2 regions of the Psychrosphaera sp. HA2-10 genome follow, and region 2 is predicted to be linked to the other one. Evidence: predicted binding sites of a transcription regulator. Region 2 holds the regulator's gene; the other holds the start of a gene.
The links. The regulator MetJ, encoded in region 2, represses methionine synthesis genes. The targets are predictions, from matches to a motif close to TAGACGTCTAGACGTCTA.

Region 1 (3,434 bases), 740 kb from region 2:
ATGCTCGCTTTTAATTCATCTAACTTAGAAGCAATTTGCTCTTTGCTGTACTTTTCAGTACCGCTCATGATCAAACCACCTAACATCTTAAAGTCAGCCTCATAACCTTTTAATGATTTCTCAGAACCAACAGGGAAAGTCATTGCAATATTCACTTCGCCAGCGCGTAGCTTCTTCGGATAAATACTGACCTGTGTGCCGGTTGCCCAAGTAAACTCCTGTAAACGAGCCAAGACATTTTCAACGTTATTGTCATAAACTTCGCCATTAGCAACAGCTTTACGGCCTTTATAGTCTGCTAATAGTTCTGAAATATCTTTTGCCTCAGAAATTTCCGCACGCACAGGCTCTTTGGTTGGGATAAAGCGCCCTAGCGTACGGTTACTTTCTACAAAGTATTGCTCTGCAACTCGCTGAACGTCAGCAGCTGTTACTTTTTCTACTAAGTCACGGAAATAGAAGATATAACGATAGTCACCCATCGCGATGTATTCTGATAATTCCATACCTACCGACGTCACGTTACGCAACGCTTCTTCTGTTTCTTTTAAAATAGCAGCTTTGGCAACCGCTACTTCCGACTCTGAAATTGTATTATCTTTAATACCTTCAACCATCGCTACTAATGCTTTTTCCATCTCGGTTGTATCTTTACCTTTTGAGCCTTGAGCTAATACGGTAAAAGTTGATGGATCTTTTAGTAGATAAGAGTAGGCGTAGGCACCTGTCGCTAAACCAGGCTCGACCATTTTCTTCTGCATACGGCCACGAGCGTTATCAGATAATATCTGCGCTAACACTTGTACCGCTGGCGTATCTTCATGAAGCGCTGATGGAACATGATATACAGCCGCAATCATTGGCACGTCACCTGTACGACGTAGATTAACCTCACGCTCGCCGTCTTGAGTCGGTTCAACGGTATATAGCTTTTCTATTGGCGTTTCAGGTTGCTGTAACTTGCCAAAAGTCTTTTCAATCATTTCGATTGTTTTTTCTTTATCAAAACGACCTGCTACTGTTAATACGGCGTTGTCTGGACGGTAATGACGCTTATAAAAGTCACGTAAAACTTGGAAAGGAAAGTTTTCAACGTCTGAACGTGCGCCAATCGTAGAGTTTGCATAGTTGTGCCATAAAAAGGCAGTAGATGCTAATCGCGAAGACAACATACGGAATGGGTTATTTTCACCACGCTCCATTTCATTACGAACCACGGTCATTTCAGACTCAAGTTGCTCTTTAGTAAAGGTCGCATTAACCATACGGTCTGCTTCCATTCCTAAAGCCCACTCTAAGTTAGCTTCATCATATTCAAATAATTCAAAATAGTTAGTACGATCTAGCCAGGTTGTCGCATTTACGCGCATACCGCGCTTATTAAATTCGGTGTCGATTGCTTTGTAGCTTGTAGAGCCTTTAAATAACATGTGCTCTAAAAGGTGGGCCATACCAGTCTCACCATACTTTTCGTGGACTGAACCTACTTTATAGGTGATGTTAACCAGAGTTTTTGGCTGCGCTTCGTCTGGGTACATCAGTACTTTCATACCATTTGACAAGGTATATTCATTGATACCTTCTACATTTCGAACGAATTCCATTTTAGCGTTAGTCGCAACAACTTCTGGCGCGACACTTTGCTGAGTCGCTGAACACCCTGCTAGGGCAAAAAAGACGGCAGATGCCAGAACCGTTTTTGTAAACTTTGACTTGTTATTGCTGTTAAAAATCTTCATTCAATGAAGCTCCCTGAATTTATAATAATATGTCGACGTTCTATTACGCGTTTTATACCAAATATGGCTATTAAAACTAACTTTTAACTTGTAACACTTTGTTAACAATTTAGGACCATATAAGTGTTTAGACGTCTAGGCGTAAAAAAGTAATATGCAAAACCGAAAAACTTAGCTAAAATTACCGCAAAATTTACGTAATTAAAGAGATAGGTTAAATGGCACAACATTTATTCACATCGGAATCAGTATCTGAAGGTCATCCAGATAAAATCGCAGATCAGATTTCTGACGCAGTATTAGACGCAATTTTAGAGCAAGACCCAAAGGCACGTGTTGCGTGTGAGACATACGTTAAGACAGGTATGGTTATGGTTGGTGGTGAAATTACCACTTCAGCTTGGGTTGATATTGAAGAGTTAACTCGTAGTACAGTTCGTGAAATTGGTTACACTCATTCAGATATGGGCTTTGACGCAGACTCTTGTGCAATTTTAAATACAATCGGTAAACAGTCTCCAGACATCAACCAAGGTGTTGATCGTAAAGACCCTAGCGAACAAGGTGCTGGCGACCAAGGTTTAATGTTTGGTTATGCATGTAACGAAACTGAAGTATTAATGCCTGCTCCAATTGAGTACTCGCACCGTTTAGTAAAACGTCAAGCACAAGTACGTAAAGACGGCACACTTCCTTGGTTACGTCCTGATGCAAAATCTCAGGTAACTTTTATCTATGAAAATGGCAAACCAGTTGGCATCGATGCAGTAGTACTTTCTACTCAACACTGTGACACTATTAGTCAAAAAGACTTAGTTGAAGCTGTAATGGAAACGATTGTTAAGCCTACTCTGCCTGCAGAATGGTTATCAGCGAAAACTAAATACTTCATCAACCCGACAGGCCGCTTTGTAATTGGTGGACCAATGGGTGACTGTGGTTTAACAGGCCGTAAGATTATTGTTGATACATACGGCGGCATGGCTCGTCACGGTGGCGGTGCGTTCTCTGGTAAAGATCCTTCAAAAGTTGACCGTTCAGGCGCATACGCAGCACGTTACGTTGCTAAAAACTTAGTAGCGGCTGGCCTTGCTGATAAAGCTGAACTTCAAGTTTCTTATGCGATTGGTGTTGCAGAGCCAACGTCTATCAGCGTTGAAACATTTGGCACAGGCAAGCTTGAAGAAGACAAACTAATCGAATTAGTACGTCGTCACTTCGACCTACGTCCATACGGCCTAACTCAAATGTTAGACCTAGAGCGCCCTATTTATAAAGGCACAGCTGCATACGGTCACTTTGGTCGCGAAGAGTTCCCATGGGAACGTACTGACAAAGTAGAAGCATTGCGCGCTGACGCTGGCTTATAAGCAATAAGTTTTTGCAGCAATTGAGTTGAGACAAGCGCTGCTTTAAAAAAAGGACCTTCGGGTCCTTTTTTTATGCCTGCTTCATCGGCCGCTCAAGTTCTTCCCTGAAGCGCTTAACCAAGGCATCCATTTGTTTGGGTTTATAGAACCGCTGAACATAACTTTACTTCATCGGCCGCTCAAGTTCTTCCCTGAAGCGCTTAGCCAAGGCATCCATTCGTTTGGGGGCATCGAACCGCTGAACATAACTTTACTCCATCGGCCGCTCAAGTTCTTCCCTGAAGCGCTTAGCCAAGGCATCCATGCCTTGGAGACCTCTTGCGTA
Region 2 (3,434 bases):
TGGCGATACGGCCCAATGAGGTAATCCCATGCAAAAAGATATTCACCCTAAATACGAAGAAATTAACGTTTCTTGTTCATGTGGTAACAAGTTTGTAACTCGTTCTACAGTAGGTAAAGATTTACACTTAGACGTTTGTTCTGCGTGTCACCCGTTCTACACAGGTCAACAACGTAACGTTGATACTGGTGGTCGTGTTGATCGCTTCAAGAAACGTTTCAGCATGCTTGGTAAAAAGTAATTTTACCATCTTGCTAAAAGAAGCACCTTCGGGTGCTTTTTTTATGCTTGCAGTTTAGTGTTTTACAAAGACACACTCGTTATGTCGTAAATAGATAACGTGGTAATTATCTTTCAGTTGGCTTTTGTTATCGCATTTCAAAAATCAGAGTTAGACCTTATATTTGTATCGATTTCGACATAAAAAACGCCTTCTGTCGCAATCTCTCACCAATAGCTTTTAACTCCCTAGACTTACGAAAAATTCCTGTTGGCGTCAGATGTTGTTATTATTTTACCAACTGGTATGAGTTCTACTTTTAGCGGTAACTTCTTATCGTTAAAGGCTTTTTAATCCAGTACAGTGGCGACGTTTTGTCACCATACTGGAAGTAACTTAATGTCAGATTTTAAGCAACGCGCACTCGATTATCATAGCCAACCGACCCCAGGAAAAATTAGCATCGCACTAACTACAGCGGCCGAAACGGTAGATGATTTATCTTTAGCCTATAGTCCTGGCGTAGCAGAACCGGTGCGGGAAATCGCAGCAGATCCAGACAATGCCTACAAGTACACTGCAAAAGGCAACACAGTCGCCGTAATTAGCAACGGTACAGCAATTTTAGGTCTGGGTAATTTAGGTCCGTTAGCTTCAAAACCTGTAATGGAAGGCAAGGCATTACTATTTAAGCGCTTTGCAAACATTGACTCCTTTGATATTGAGGTAACCCATCGTACCGTCGATGAGTTTATCAATACGGTGGCTAATATTGCCGACTCTTTTGGTGGTATCAATCTAGAAGATATTAAAGCTCCAGAGTGTTTTGAAATTGAGCAAGAGCTAAAAAAACGCTGTAGCGTGCCTATTTTCCATGATGACCAGCACGGCACGGCGATTGTGACTGCAGCAGGAATGTTAAACGCGCTTGAAATTCAAGGTAAGGAACTACACGACTGTACGATTGTTTGTTTAGGAGCGGGTGCAGCTGCAATTGCTTGCATGGAGTTACTTATTAAATGTGGTGCTCAGAGAGAACGCATTTACATGTTAGATAGAAAAGGTGTTATTCACACCAGACGTGATGACTTAAACGAATATAAGCAATTATTCGCGAATAATACCGACAAACGAACATTAGAAGACGTGATTGATGGCGCTGACGTTTTTGTTGGTGTGTCTGGGGCAAACTTATTAGCACCAGAGGCGTTAAAACTGATGGCGCCTAATCCTGTGGTTTTTGCTTGTTCAAATCCAGATCCTGAAATCAAACCTGAATTGGCGCTCAAGGTACGCGATGATTTAATTATGGCAACTGGACGCTCTGACTATCCAAATCAAGTAAACAACGTACTATGCTTTCCGTTCATTTTTAGAGGTGCGTTGGATGTACGGGCAACGGCAATAAATGATGAAATGAAAGTTGCAGCGGTTGAGGCGATTCGAAGTTTGGCAAAAGAGCCGGTGCCAAAAGAAGTGTTAACAGCATCCGGTATGTCTGAATTAAGTTTTGGTAAGGATTACATTATTCCAAAACCAATGGACCCGCGTTTGTTAGAAAAAGTTGCTAGTGCTGTATCTGCAGCTGCTATTGAGAGTGGTGTCGCAAAACTTGGTATGCCTATACCTAAGGCATAGTGACGTTATTAAGCGAAAAGCGGAGGTGCCATGGCTAATATTAATTATTAATATGCACCTCGCTATTGGTTTTAATCTTTTATGTTAGGGATATCTTTGCCCATTTCAGTAAGAATGTTACGAACTTCTTCTGGAATTTGATCTGGATTCTCTTTCTTCAAGTCATTATCCGAAGGTAATGGTTGTCCGGTAAATGCGTGAAGAAACGCTTCGCACAAGAGTTCACTATTTGTCGCGTGTCTAAGATTGTTAACCTGACGACGAGTTCTTTCATCGGTTAATACTTTTAATACATTTAGCGGGATCGATACTGTGATCTTTTTAACTTTATCCGCTTTTTTTCCATGTTCTGCATAGGGATGAATATATTCCCCGTTCCACTTGGCCATAAAACACCTGTTCATGAGTTATTGCATATACGACATCACATCGCATTTAGTTGATGAAATTGTATTGTATTAACAAAATTAGTCAAACGATCGATTTCTATATGGAAAAACTGCTAGACGGCTTTAAAGTGGAGTTTTGCTTTTCATATAAATTTATTTAGCGCTTTCATTTGATTACGCATATGCATAAGCTAGAGAAAAGACTTCTCGCCAAAGTGATTATTATGCGAAACCAATTAAAAAAAATGAAAACGGCACTAACGGTAAAAAAGAACGCCCAAAGTGCAACAAGCGCCGATGATTCAAAACAACTCAGTCAAGAGTCACAAACTGAACGTTCAGAAGTCGACGCTAATTTAGACGACATCAGTATGCAAGAGATGTGGAAAAAGCTTCACATACAAACCAAACAAATTAATGAGCAACTTCTTCAGTTAAATAACCACAAACTTGTTCACACTTATAACTCTTTACCTCGTTTTATATGGTTTAGTCTTGTTAAAGGGATTGCTGTAGGTTTAGGTAGTGTATTGGGCGCGACAGTTGTGTTGTCATTTCTTGTTTATATTCTTTCTCAAATGGAATTCATTCCTATTATTGGGGAGTGGGTATCGGCAATATTAGAGGTTGTAAAAGGCCCTGAAGCAAATTGATGCGTTAGCGTCCTTTTACTTTTTTTAATCGACAAAAATAGGCATAATGCCGGCCTTAAATTTTAAAGGCTCAATGGAGTATCTAATGTCTATCGAATCAACACTTCAAGAACGCGGCAACAATGCCTGTGAACTTTGCACAAGCGCAGAAAACTTATCCGTTTATGCGGTTCTGCCAAAGGCTGGCGACAATTCCGATGATTGTGTGTTGGTATGCGAAAAGTGTGATGGTGAACTTAACTCCAGCGACACGTTAGACGTTACACATTGGCGTTGTTTAAACGACAGTATGTGGAGTCAGATACCGGCGGTGCAAGTACTGGCCTGGCAACAGCTTAAGCTATTAACCAATCAGGGCGAAACTTGGGCTCAAGACCTTTTAGATATGATGTATTTAGAAGACGAAACCGCATCTTGGGCGGAGTCAGGTTTGGCGCACAGAAACGCTGGTGGTGATGCAGAACATGTCGATTCTAATGGCGACCGCCTATCTGCTGGCGATAATGTTTATTTGATTAAAGACTTACCAGTAAA

Region 1: the regulator MetJ is predicted to act here: its motif matches at 1,868-1,885, upstream of metK (methionine adenosyltransferase).

Annotation. Positions count from the first base shown of each region.
Region 1 is NZ_CM146341.1:969,668-973,101, reverse strand. Features, by position in the region: gene ACZ1GV_RS04485 (M16 family metallopeptidase) at 1-1,739, opposite strand, end outside; gene metK (methionine adenosyltransferase) at 1,958-3,109, shown strand.
Region 2 is NZ_CM146341.1:229,801-233,234, forward strand. Features, by position in the region: gene rpmE (50S ribosomal protein L31) at 29-241, shown strand; gene ACZ1GV_RS01205 (malic enzyme-like NAD(P)-binding protein) at 620-1,858, shown strand; gene metJ (met regulon transcriptional regulator MetJ) at 1,930-2,247, opposite strand; gene ACZ1GV_RS01215 (DUF5665 domain-containing protein) at 2,472-2,900, shown strand; gene ACZ1GV_RS01220 (PhnA domain-containing protein) at 2,986-3,434, shown strand, end outside.